4 regions of the Lysinibacillus sp. RS11 genome follow, and region 3 is predicted to be linked to each of the others. Evidence: riboswitches for the same ligand, from Rfam matches in the RefSeq annotation. Region 3 holds a riboswitch; each other region holds the start of a gene.
What was found. A riboswitch is a leader RNA that binds a small molecule or an ion and turns the genes downstream of it on or off. The one in region 3 is predicted to bind S-adenosylmethionine.

Region 1 (3,146 bases), 270 kb from region 3:
TACATTGGAGGAATCATTGTTCGCCACCAATCATTAGCTCATACTCCTATATATGGATTCGGCATGGTGATGATTGCCGCGGTTACTACGTTCCTATGGTTACTCTTTGATAGAAAGAAGCAATAGATCCCTTGCTATGTATTTATTAGAATAAAATGATGAAAGGAAGCTTTAACAATAGCCAGGGCTTCCTTTTGTTATTCATCCTATTTAAGGAACGTAGCATCAAAGTATGCCTTGAAATTTGGATACAGATAGTCTAATGACGCTTTAATATCGGCGTTATCATCAAATAAAACTTCATGTTCAATTTCATATATTGCACAAGTTTCTTCATCTGCATTGTCATTTAAATCAATGCAAAATATTTTTCCATACTCTTCATCCCATGAAAACGGAAGATATCCTAAACTACATAACGATGGATTATACATATCTCTAACGTTATTTAAAGGTTCATTAACACTTTGTTCCGGTATGACATCAAAATAATGATGATACGTTGAAATAAAGGCTTTATACCATTCAGGAAATGGAAGTCCGAACTCTTTTTCTAAAGCTTGAATATCATCTTCCGTTACTATAGAAGGGACCAGCTTCCATCTTGACCATTCTTCATCAGTATCTGCTAATTTCATCTCAACAGGAACATCCGGACGCATCCATCTGCAAAATCCATCTTCCGAAACCTGATTATAGTGCTCGTAGTAAACTTCAAAACCTTTTTTTATATATTCACGAATATTCATCTTTAAACCCCTTTTTATCTCAGAGTAAAATCTTTTCTCCCTAATCCCCTACAGTCCTAGGTTTTTCACATCAGTCACTAACACCTAAAACATTTTTATACATAAGATAGAGTATCAACTATAGGATAGGAGGAATTTAGTTGTATTACAATCCTTATCCGTATTTTGTCTACCCTAACTATTATCCAACATGGGCAATGGCCACTCAACAACCTTCAAGATATCTAGCAATGCCGACGAACCCAGCAAACAGCAATCCATTCCCACCCGTCAATATAAATAAATTGAAGACTTCTGCGAAACGAATTAAGGCCATTATGCAGCAAGCACAATTACTTACGGATAAAATTGACGAATCCGAGCAATTTGCCCATGATCTGATGAACGCAGCACAACTGTCAAATAAAACAGAAGTTGAAAAATTAATTGCGTCGACAGGTATTACCATCAAATTCGAAACTAACTATACACCAGATGGGATCCGTATAATATTTACTGACAGTGACTGTTGTAAGCTCACCTTAAATTTGACCTGGTGAGTTTCATCTAATCTATAAATTACCACAAATTGACACTCTGAAGGTTCTGGAAATTTTTTAACTATGTATCCCTATTGAACTTGTAAACTATAAATAAATATGCTAAAGTATTCGTAATCTATTTCTGAAAATTCTTATATTACTTTTTCTTATCAAGAGAGACGGAGGGATTGGCCCTATGATGTCTCAGCAACCAGCCTATAGGTATGGTGCTAATTCCAATTGGCGAAATCAGCCTTGAAGATGAGAAGACTTACTTAGTTGCTTTGCACAAGGGTCCTCTTTCTACAAGGAGGGCTCTTTTTTATATTCACTAGTAAGTAAAGTCTAAGCATCCAAAAATAATTACAAGAAAGCAGGAAAATATTATGACAAACGACCTTTTACAAGCACTTCAACTATTGAAATCGAAAGAATGGATAGATTTAACACATACATTTGGTCCTAATTCACCTCATTTCTTTATGTTTGATGATGCAAAATTTGAAACATTATTTTCCCATGAGGATGGTTTCTTTGCGCAACAATTCTCTTTCCCTGGGCAATATGGAACACATATCGATCCACCTATCCATTTTGTGCGAAATACACGCTTTTTAGAAGAATTGGCGTTAAAAGAACTTGTCCTACCACTAATCGTTATTGATCAATCTAAGGCAGCCGAATTGAATAACGATTACACATTAAGTATCCAAGATATTCTTGACTTTGAGGCTGAATATGGGGAAATTGAAGCGGGTACCTTTGTTGCGCTTCGTACTGATTGGAGTAAGCGTTGGCCAGATAAAGAGGCTTTCAGCAACAAAGATGCTGATGGTAATAATCATATTCCTGGCTGGGGATTAGAAGCGTTACAATTTTTATTCAACGAACGAAACGTTAGTGCGATTGGTCACGAAACTTTTGATACGGATTCAGCAGCTGATTTTCGTAAAAACGGTAAGTTAGATGGCGAATATTTTGTGCTTGAGCAAGATACTTACCAAATTGAACTTATGACAAACTTGGATAAGCTACCTCCTAAAGGTGCTGTTATTTTCAATATTGTACCAAAACCTGAAAAGGCCTCTGGATTCCCTGTGCGTTCATTTGCAATAGTGCCTTAAAAATAGCAATAGGTCTGAATCAAACCATGATAGGTATTGAATCAGACCCTTTTTATTTAGGTGAATTCCTTTTTTTAAAAATAAAATAAACGATCAAAATTATTATGATGAACAATGCTATAAGATACATACTGTAGCGGGATAAATATAACCCAACATAACGCCATTCCTCCCCAAGTACTTCTCCTAAGGTAATAAAAGTAAATGTCCATATAATTGCTCCCGTATAAGCAAAGAAAGCAAACTTTTTAAAAGGATAATTATTAATAGCCGCAATATATGCTGTTAGATGACGTACACCAGGAATAAAATATCCGACTACTAATAATATCGGTCCTATTTTTGCAAATAATTTTTTAGTAACGTCAATTTTCTGTTCAGTAATATGGATTTTTGGACCGTATTTTCGCAATAATGGTAGCCCGAATCTATAGCCTATATAGTAGCTTAAGGTAATTCCCCCTGCCGCACCTACCACAGCGCTGATTAGAGCTGGAATATGCGAGAGAGTTTCTCGATATACGCTATATCCTACATAGGTTAAAAATATCTCATCAGGAAGTGGCAGCCCGACAATCCCTCCAATTAGGATAAGAATAATGCCAAAATACCCGTAATGTTCAATAAGAGATTGCACATGATGCGCCATAAATCCATCCCACCTAAAGCATAATGATTTCTTTTCAATGTTAGCTTTATAATAACTCAAAGTAGACAGCATTATGAGTATTATAACGTTCATAAAGTTTTCC
Region 2 (3,146 bases), 930 kb from region 3:
ATCCAATCAGGAGTAGGTTCAGTAGCAAATGCTGTATTATTTGGCTTTAAAGACTCTGAGTTTGAGAACTTGGAAATATATTCGGAAGTACTACAAGATGCGGTATTTGAATTAATAGATGCAGGTAAGGTAAACTTTGCATCTGCTACTTCTATTACTCTTTCCGAGGCAGTTGGAAACCGAGTGTATAGTAATTTCGAAAAATATACTGATAAATTAGTATTACGCCCGCAAGAAATTTCTAACCAACCAGAAATTATTCGCCGACTCGGGTTAATTTCTGTTAATACAGCGCTTGAAGTAGATATTTACGGGAATGTGAATTCTACGCATGTTTCTGGCACAAAGATGATGAATGGAATCGGCGGTTCTGGAGACTTTGCGCGTAATGCACGATTAGGTATTTTCGTCACAAAATCTTATGCGAAAGGCGGAAATATTTCTAGTATCGTCCCAATGGTATCGCATGTGGACCATACGGAGCATGATGTAGACGTAATCGTAACAGAGCAGGGAGTAGCAGATTTGCGAGGGCTTGCACCAAAAGAACGGGTTGCACTCATTATCGATAACTGTGCACATCCGGAATATCGTGAGCAATTACGGAAGTATTTTAACGATGCTAACGAAGCAACAGGTGGGCACCATACGCCACACAATCTAGAAAAAGCACTTTCATGGCATGTCAATTACGCAAAAAACGGGACGATGAAGGACCCTGCATTATCGAAATAATAAAATGAAGAAAGCCTTGAAGGACAGTTGACTTGTTCCTTCAAGGCTTTTAGTTGTTAAGAAGTATTGCGCGAAAAGCTAGGGACAAGCAAGGTCTCTGAGTGATCGGGTGGGGCCCCGAAGTAATCAGGAGAGCCGGCAAAGTGATCGTTTAAGACCCAGCCCGTAGCGGAAATCAAAGCCTTCTAATCGGGATGGATAAAAATGGTTAATCAACACACTTGTTTTTTCTTTTTCTTAAATGCAGAAGTCACTTTAGGCTCAGTTCCCTGAATTAATCTCTTTATATTTTCAATATGCAAAATGATTGCTATTGCAAAAAGTAGTAGGGCTATAATCGTTGGACCTACTCCAGGAATCCATAAATATGTTGCTGTACAAAAAACAAGATAAAATTCAAGTACACCGACAATTAAATAATTCGTCGCGAAAGATAAAATAACAAATAAAATGAGTGCAAATAAACCAATCTCCCAATCAACTGCTAGTAGGATCCCTATGATTGATGCAGTTCCTTTGCCGCCATTGAAGCCCATATGAAATGGAAAATTGTGACCTAGGATGACACCGGCAGCTATGATATAGGTTAAGAGCCAAACTTGTATTTCTGTTAAATTTGTTGCATCTGCTAGATAGAAATGGGCACCTATAATAGCTGCTACACCTTTACCGATATCGATAAGGGCGACTAATACGCCGTATTTCCATCCAAGGGAAAGTGTTGCATTGGAAGCACCAGCATTTCCATGACCAGCCTTTTTTAGATCGACCCCGGATAAGAACTGGGCGACTTTAGAGCCGTGAATACAGCCAATTAAATAACCAACAAGTAGAAAAATAATAACGGCTTTTACCATAAAACTCCTCCTTTCTAAATAAATACTAAAATAGTGTATGCGTTCGTAATACGTTCAGAAGCAGACAGAAGTTTCGGAAAAAATAAAATTTTAGTGTTGACAGAAAAAAAGTCTATGTTTATACTGTGTAACAACGATGGAAATTGAATCTCATACTCTTATCAAGAGCGGCGGAGGGATAGGCCCTATGATGCCCGGCAACCAGTAAGTGACGAACTTGCTAAGGTGCTAATTCCTACAGATTCTTACTTGGATCTGGCAGATAAGGGGAGGAAAACTTGCAACCGCAACCCTCTTCTTAGCTGAAGAGGGTTTTTGTTTTCTACTGAAAAATCCTCCTCATCTCCGGTGCCATCGTAAAAAAATAACCATTTGGAGGTATACAATGACAAATTTTAAACCAGAAACATTGCTGTTACACGGGGGCCAAGAGCCAGACCCTGTAACAGGATCTCGCACAGTACCCGTATATCGCTCAACGGCTTTCGTTTTTAAAGACACTGCTCATGCGCAACGTCTTTTTGCCTTAGAGGAAGCTGGCAATATTTACACTCGTATTACAAACCCAACTGTAGATGTTTTTGAAAAACGCGTCGCTTTATTAGAGGGCGGTACAGCAGCAGTAGCACTTTCATCTGGTGCAGCAGCTATCGCATTTTCCATTTTAAATCTTGCGGGTGCAGGTGATGAAATTGTCGCGGCGAGTTCTTTATATGGAGGTACTTATAATTTATTTGCCAATACACTACCAAACTACGGTATTAAAACAATTTTTGTAGACGAAACAAACCCTGAAAATTTCCAAGCAGCGATTACTGATAAAACAAAAGTGGTGTTCGCTGAAATTTATGGTAACCCAAGTTTAAAAGTGCTAGATATTGAAGCGGTAGCGAATATTGCACATGAAAACGGCTTGCCATTAATTATCGATAGTACATTTGCTTCACCATATGGCTCTACACCAATTGACTTCGGTGCAGATATCGTCGTTCATTCTGCAACAAAATGGATTGGCGGACATGGTACAACTTTAGGTGGCGTTGTAGTAGATGCAGGAAAGTTTGATTGGACTCGTGGGCGTTTCCCAGGCTTTACTGAGCCAGATGCTTCTTATCACGGTTTGCGTTATGGTATTGACACAGCAGAGGCTGCATTTGCCACAAAACTGCGTGTACAATTGCTACGCGACTTTGGACCAACGTTAAGTGCAGATGCAGCATTTAATTTATTACAAGGGTTAGAAACGCTTCATTTGCGTATTCCTAAACACAATGAAAATGCATTGGCAGTAGCTGAATATTTACGTAACCACCCATCTGTGGAATATGTAAATTACAATGGCTTAGAAGATTTCCCTACTCATGATTTAGCAAAAAAATATTTGAGAAATGGCTTCGGTTCAGTGCTTACATTCGGTATTAAAGGTGGACGTGAAGCAGGGCGTAAACTAATTGATAGTGTGAAATTATTCTCGCACGTAGCAAATGTAGGGGATGCCAAATCATTAATTATCCATCCAGCATCTACTACACATCAGCAACTATCAGCTGAAGA
Region 3 (3,146 bases):
AAAGTTTGAAGAAATGACGCAAAAGTATTTTTGATGATCTCTACATAAATATATAGTAATGAAAAAATGGAGCTATCCCAAATGCTGGGTAGCTCCATTTTTGCTAAATTTGTAAAGTGTTTTGCGTAATTTTTAGGTAAAAAAGTTTATACTGAATAAAGAACTAAAAATAGGGGCGGTTTAACATGAAAACAGTTGTTGTATTAGGTGGCGGAATTACAGGATTGTGCACAATGCATTATTTGCAACGTCAGATTCGAGAGAAAAACCTAGATGTGAAGCTTGTGCTCGTTGAAAAAAATACATATCTAGGTGGCAAGCTGCACTCAGCGTATAAACAAGGCTTTATCCTGGAAACAGGAGCAGATTCCATTGTTGCACGTCATAAAGGTGTTTTAGAGTTAGTAAAGGAACTTGATTTTAAACAGAATCTTGTTTATAACGAAACTGGTATTTCGTATATTTATACAAATAATGAGTTACATGCTATCCCAGCAGACTCGACGTTCGGAATTCCAATGAGCTTACCATCACTTGAGGAAAGTACGCTTGTATCAGAAGAAGGGAAAAAAGCAGCATTAAAGGATTTAACAATGCCAAATGAAGGGTTTACAAAGGAAAGCTCGATTGGGGAATTTTTAACGTATTATTTAGGTGAGGAGCTTGTTCAAAATCAAATAGCACCAGTACTTGCAGGTGTATATTCGGGAGATTTAAATCAACTTTCAATTGCTTCCACATTACCGTATTTAATCGATTATAAAAATGATTACGGTAGTATTATTAAAGGTTTTGATGCAAACAGAGAGCAATTTGTGAAAGCTGCTAATAAAAAATTTATTTCATTTAAAAATGGTTTATCGTCACTAATTGAACGACTTGAAGAAACTTTAACAGATGTAGAAATTGTGAAAGGAATTGCTACGACTAGTGTTAAAAAGCAGGAGAATCAATATATCGTTACTTTAGCAAACGATAAAATGATTGAAGCAGATCATGTTGTTTTGGCACTTCCTAACGATTCGGTACAAAACTTATTGCAAGATGAATCATTGAATCGCTATTTTGGTCAATTCAATACTGCATCAGCCATTACGATTTACTTAGGATTTGACGTACCCGATCATAGATTACCAGCAGATGGAACAGGCTATATTGTATCACATAATTCCGATGTTATATGTAATGCAGCAACGTGGACAAGTCGCAAGTGGAAGCACACCTCTGCAGAAGGGAAATTACTTGTACGACTTTTTTATAAGAGCATTAACCCTGCGTATGAGAGATTGCGTATGATGACAGATGAAGAATTAGCAGCTGTTGCCTTAGAGGATGTAAGAAAAAGCTTGGGGATTGAGGAAAAACCAACTGTTGTCGATGTGACAAAATGGATTGATCAAATGCCGAAGTATGACTTGGCACATCGTGAGGCGTTACAAGGTCTAGTGCAAGAGCTTGAGAACAACTATCCAAATTTATTAATAGCGGGATGCTCTTATTTTGGAGTAGGCATAGGGGCTTGTATTCAAAACGGGAAAAAAATTGGTGAGGAACTTGCTGAAAAACTATTGTAATTGTTTGATAAAAATCGAAAAATAATATTTTTTTCGTAGAAAATATCTTTTGTTCAGTGAAATAGTCTTGACTCTATCGTTCGTAAACGATATGATTCTTTTAATTATTTAAAAAATTCATACTACATTCTTATCAAGAGAAGCTGAGGGACTGGCCCTATGAAGCTTCAGCAACCAACTTTTTGTCAGGTGCTAAATCCAGAAGACCAATGTGTCGAAGATGAGAAGGAAAAACAATTACGAAACGTAAAAGCCTTCTTTTTTTGAAAGAAGGCTTTTTTATTTGATAGATAAGGGAAGAGAGGCTAGTTTTATGGGATTGCTTGAAAAGTTAAAAACGAATGTTCTTACAGCAGATGGTGCAATTGGTACGCTTTTATACGGCTATGGCTTGGAGTACTGCCATGAGGAAATGAATGTTCAAAGACCAGAATTAATTGAAAAGATTCATAGAGAGTATATAGCAGCTGGAGCCGACATTATTCAAACAAACACGTATGGAGCTAATGCCATAAAATTAGCTCGCTATGGATTAGAATCACGTGTGCAGCAGTTTAATGAAGCTGCTATTACGATTGCCAAACGAGCGGCGGCAGATGGTGGACAATTTGTCTTGGGTACTATTGGAGGAATCCGTGGTATTCGAAAGAGTGATGCAACGTTAGAGGAAATTCTGGCAACGGTCGAAGAGCAAACAACTGTTTTACTTGCGGGAAATCCAGATGGTCTTTTACTTGAAACATATTATGATTTTGAAGAGCTGACAGCAACTTTAACAATGTTACGAGCTAAAACAAAATTACCGATTATTGCGCAAGTTTCTATGCACGAACCAGGCATTTTGCAAAATGGAATGAGTTTAAACGCCGCTTTACATAAACTTGAAGCGCTAGGTGCTGATATCGTGGGTGTTAACTGTCGCTTAGGCCCACACCATACTATTCAAGCATTTGAAGGTGTAGAGCTTCCTGAAAAGGCATTTATGTCAGCGTATCCGAATGCCTCTCTTCTTGATTTGGAGGATGGCCGTGTCGTTTATGAATCTGAGGCAGATTATTTTGGGCGAGCAGCTATAGCACTTCGTGATCAAGGAGTGCGTTTAATAGGTGGCTGCTGTGGTACGACACCCAAGCATATTGCCGCAGTGAAAAAGTATTTAGAGGCGCTATCTCCAGTTGAGGAAAAGCACGCAAAGCCAGAAAAAATCGCAGTTTTACGTGAGGCAGAGCCGCCAAATTATGAGCCGTTACATGTAAAAGTAAAACGAGAACGCTCAGTTATCGTGGAGTTAGATACTCCTAGACATTTAGAAATTGAAGGCTTTATTGAAGGTGCCGAAAAATTGTATAAAGCTGGTGCAGATGTAGTCATGATGGCTGATAATTCACTGGCATCGCCAAGGATTAGTAATATTGCGATGGGTGCCCTATTAAAAGAAGTACATGGGGTACGCCCATTGACACATATAACATGCCGAGATCGTAATTTAATTGGTCTTCAATCACATTTAATGGGATTAAATGCACTTGGGATTCATGATATTTTAGCGGTTACTGGAGATCCGACAAAGGT
Region 4 (3,146 bases), 410 kb from region 3:
GATTTTGAGCAAGCTTGGAAATAACCCTATTTATCCTTGTTTTTATAGGTGAAGTATGGCAAACTGAAAGTGAATATACTACATATTTTATGGAGGGGTTTATTGATGAGCACACCAAAAGACTTACGTTACTCTGAAGAGCATGAATGGGTAAAATTTGAAGATGGTAAAGTACGTATCGGTATTTCTCACTTCGCACAATCTGAACTTGGAGATATCGTTTTCGTTGAGCTTCCACAAGTTGGCGACGAAATTAAAACAGATGATCCATTCGGTAGTGTAGAATCTGTAAAAACAGTTTCTGAATTATACGCACCAATCTCAGGTACAGTAGTTGAAGTAAATGCAGATTTAGAAGATAGCCCAGAATTCGTTAATGAATCACCATATGAAAAAGCATGGATGATCGTTGTAGAGCCTGCTGATGCATCAGAAGTTGAAAAGCTTATGACAGCTGAGCAATACGAAGAAATGATTGCTGAATAAGACAAGCCCTAATAAAAAAACGTCGGAAATCACCGGCGTTTTTTATTATCTTTGATCATTTTCCACTTTAGTTGGGGAGACAAAAGCCGTTGTAGTCCCTTATCAATGGGTGTCTTATATGATCACCGACAGAGCATAATGGATATAATGAGCTATAAGGGATATGTCTAATGGGGGTGGCGTGATGTTCGAGGGAAAATGCTTAATTGTCGAAGGGCGTTCGGATAAACTTCAAATTAAACCTATTTTAAGTGAGGATGTTATAATACTTTGTACGAATGGTACAATTGGTGTGCATCAATTAGAAGAGTTACTCGATCCATATGAGGGCTGTGAGCTATATACATTTTTTGATGCAGATACATCGGGTGATAAGCTACGGGCATTAATGGACAGACATTATCCAGAGGCTGAGCATTTACGTACGATGCCGACATATAAGGAAGTTGAGACAACTCCGAGAAAGGTGTTAGCGATGATATTGCTGCGTGCACACTTCTCAATCCATAATGAATATATTTTGTAAGGTTGCGTGAAAAGATGGAAGAATGGTCAAAAGAGCAGTGGGATACGGCTGTACAGTCCGGTGAAAAGGCTGCCTTTTATTTATATACGCCTATGTGTGGAACGTGTGCAGTTGCATCGAAAATGATGACGATTGTCGAGCAATTGCTGCCGCAGCTACAGGTTGGTAAAGCGAATATTAATTTTATAGAGCACATAGCTTTTGATAATAAAATCGAAAGTGTACCATGTTTACTCGTCTGTGATGGCGGAAAAGTAACAGAAAAGGTATATGCGTTTCAATCCGTACCATTTTTATACGAATTGCTAAAAAAATCAATTGACTGAACTTTGATAGCGTGATAAAGTACGAATATACTAAAAAATATAAATATATCGAACTCTTATAAAGAGTGGCGGAGGGAAGTGCCCTATGAAGCCCGGCAACCATCACAAAGTGAAAAGGTGCCAAATCACTCAAAGGTTTATCTTTGAAAGATGAGAGAACGGTTTAGCGTATAATTACGTGACCCCTTCTACTTGTCTATAAGTGAAGGGGTCTTTTTAACTACTTTCAACACACGACTGAGTGACCAACATCACGTTGGCCCAATGCCTTCGGCGGAAGACGCTATTATGCCGGGGCATAATTGATATGAGAAAAGGAGAATTCGCTATGATTCAACTTCAGAATATTACAAAAAAATACAAAACCGCGAATGGCGAATTAACTGCAGTCAAAGACGTCAATCTTTCTATCAATAAAGGTGAAATTTTTGGCATTATCGGCTATAGTGGCGCGGGTAAAAGTACGATGATTCGTTTATTAAACGGTTTAGAAAAGCCCACAACTGGTACGGTGACGGTTAACAATCAAGAATTTTCATCTATAAAGGGGCAAAAGCTCAGAGATGCTAGACAAAAGGTAAGTATGATTTTCCAGCATTTTAATTTACTTTGGTCAAGAACTGTTGAGGAAAATATCGCTTTCCCACTAGAAATCGCAGGTGTTCCAAAGGCACAACGTGAAGCACGAGTGAATGAATTGATCACACTTGTTGGTTTGGGGGGGCGTGCTAAGGCGTATCCATCACAGCTATCCGGGGGACAAAAGCAACGTGTAGGTATTGCTCGTGCGCTTGCTAATAACCCAGAGGTATTATTATGCGATGAGGCAACATCTGCACTCGATCCGGAGACAACAGATGCTATCCTTGATCTACTTGTCGATATTAATGAACGATTAGGTCTAACGATCGTATTAATTACACATGAAATGCACGTTATTCGCAAAATTTGTCATCGTGTAGCGGTTATGGAAGCCGGAGAAATTGTAGAACGTGGTGAGGTATTACAAGTATTCCAAGCACCGCAAGCTACCATTACGAAAAAATTCGTTTCTCAAATTACAGATACGAAAGAAACACAGGAAACTGTGGCTCAAATTAAAGCAAATTACCCTACTGGACAACTTGTAAAGCTGATCTTTGTAGGAGAAAAAACAGAGCAGCCTGTCATTTCACATCTTGTGAAACAGTTTGATGTGGAAGTAAGCATTGTACATGGTAATATTTCGCAAACGAAAAATGGTGCGTACGGTACACTTATTGTGCAAATAAACGGCTCAAAGGATAATGTTGGGGATGCACTTAACTACTTAAATACAGTCGAAGTACAAACGGAGGTGATTGCAAATGCTAACTAGTCTCTTTCCGAATGTCGACTGGGAAAAAATGTGGGAAGCTACGTATCAAACACTGTACATGACAACGATCTCTACAGTTATCACATTTATACTTGGCTTAGCAATTGGGATCTTACTATTTTTAACAAGTCCAACCCAACTATGGGCAAATAAAATTGTGAATTTTTTGACAAATTCGATTGTTAACATTTTTCGTTCTATTCCATTTATTGTATTAATTATTTTGTTAATTCCATTTACGAAATTTTTACTTGGCACAATTCGCGGAGCGAACGCAGCTTTACCAGCATTAATTATTGGTGCTGCACCATTCTATGCACGAATGGTATTAATAGCATTACGTGAAATCGATAAGGGTGTTATTGAAGCAGCTCGTTCAATGGGGGCTAAAACGTCAACAATTATTTGGAAAGTATTAATTCCAGAATCGTTACCAGCACTTATTTCAGGT

Region 1: it holds a riboswitch for S-adenosylmethionine, as region 3 does, so the genes downstream of both, AB9L17_RS23675 (cyclase family protein) here and AB9L17_RS22240 (bifunctional homocysteine S-methyltransferase/methylenetetrahydrofolate reductase) in region 3, are expected to answer to the same signal.
Region 2: it holds a riboswitch for S-adenosylmethionine, as region 3 does, so the genes downstream of both, AB9L17_RS01980 (O-acetylhomoserine aminocarboxypropyltransferase/cysteine synthase family protein) here and AB9L17_RS22240 (bifunctional homocysteine S-methyltransferase/methylenetetrahydrofolate reductase) in region 3, are expected to answer to the same signal.
Region 4: it holds a riboswitch for S-adenosylmethionine, as region 3 does, so the genes downstream of both, AB9L17_RS20135 (methionine ABC transporter ATP-binding protein) here and AB9L17_RS22240 (bifunctional homocysteine S-methyltransferase/methylenetetrahydrofolate reductase) in region 3, are expected to answer to the same signal.

What each region holds. Positions count from the first base shown of each region.
Region 1 is NZ_CP168124.1:4,586,448-4,589,593, forward strand. It holds partial or broken gene AB9L17_RS23660 (MFS transporter) at 1-126, shown strand, start outside; gene AB9L17_RS23665 (SMI1/KNR4 family protein) at 207-749, opposite strand; gene AB9L17_RS23670 (hypothetical protein) at 890-1,288, shown strand; SAM riboswitch class I at 1,435-1,538, shown strand; gene AB9L17_RS23675 (cyclase family protein) at 1,657-2,394, shown strand; gene AB9L17_RS23680 (DedA family protein) at 2,447-3,043, opposite strand.
Region 2 is NZ_CP168124.1:375,034-378,179, forward strand. It holds gene AB9L17_RS01970 (succinate CoA transferase) at 1-735, shown strand, start outside; gene AB9L17_RS01975 (glycerol-3-phosphate acyltransferase) at 948-1,592, opposite strand; SAM riboswitch class I at 1,748-1,861, shown strand; gene AB9L17_RS01980 (O-acetylhomoserine aminocarboxypropyltransferase/cysteine synthase family protein) at 1,978-3,146, shown strand, end outside.
Region 3 is NZ_CP168124.1:4,311,524-4,314,669, reverse strand. It holds gene AB9L17_RS22245 (protoporphyrinogen oxidase) at 186-1,574, shown strand; SAM riboswitch class I at 1,702-1,801, shown strand; gene AB9L17_RS22240 (bifunctional homocysteine S-methyltransferase/methylenetetrahydrofolate reductase) at 1,888-3,146, shown strand, end outside.
Region 4 is NZ_CP168124.1:3,899,650-3,902,795, reverse strand. It holds gene AB9L17_RS20155 (arsenate reductase family protein) at 1-24, shown strand, start outside; gene gcvH (glycine cleavage system protein GcvH) at 106-486, shown strand; gene AB9L17_RS20145 (hypothetical protein) at 671-1,012, shown strand; gene AB9L17_RS20140 (thioredoxin family protein) at 1,027-1,338, shown strand; SAM riboswitch class I at 1,392-1,495, shown strand; gene AB9L17_RS20135 (methionine ABC transporter ATP-binding protein) at 1,667-2,695, shown strand; gene AB9L17_RS20130 (methionine ABC transporter permease) at 2,685-3,146, shown strand, end outside.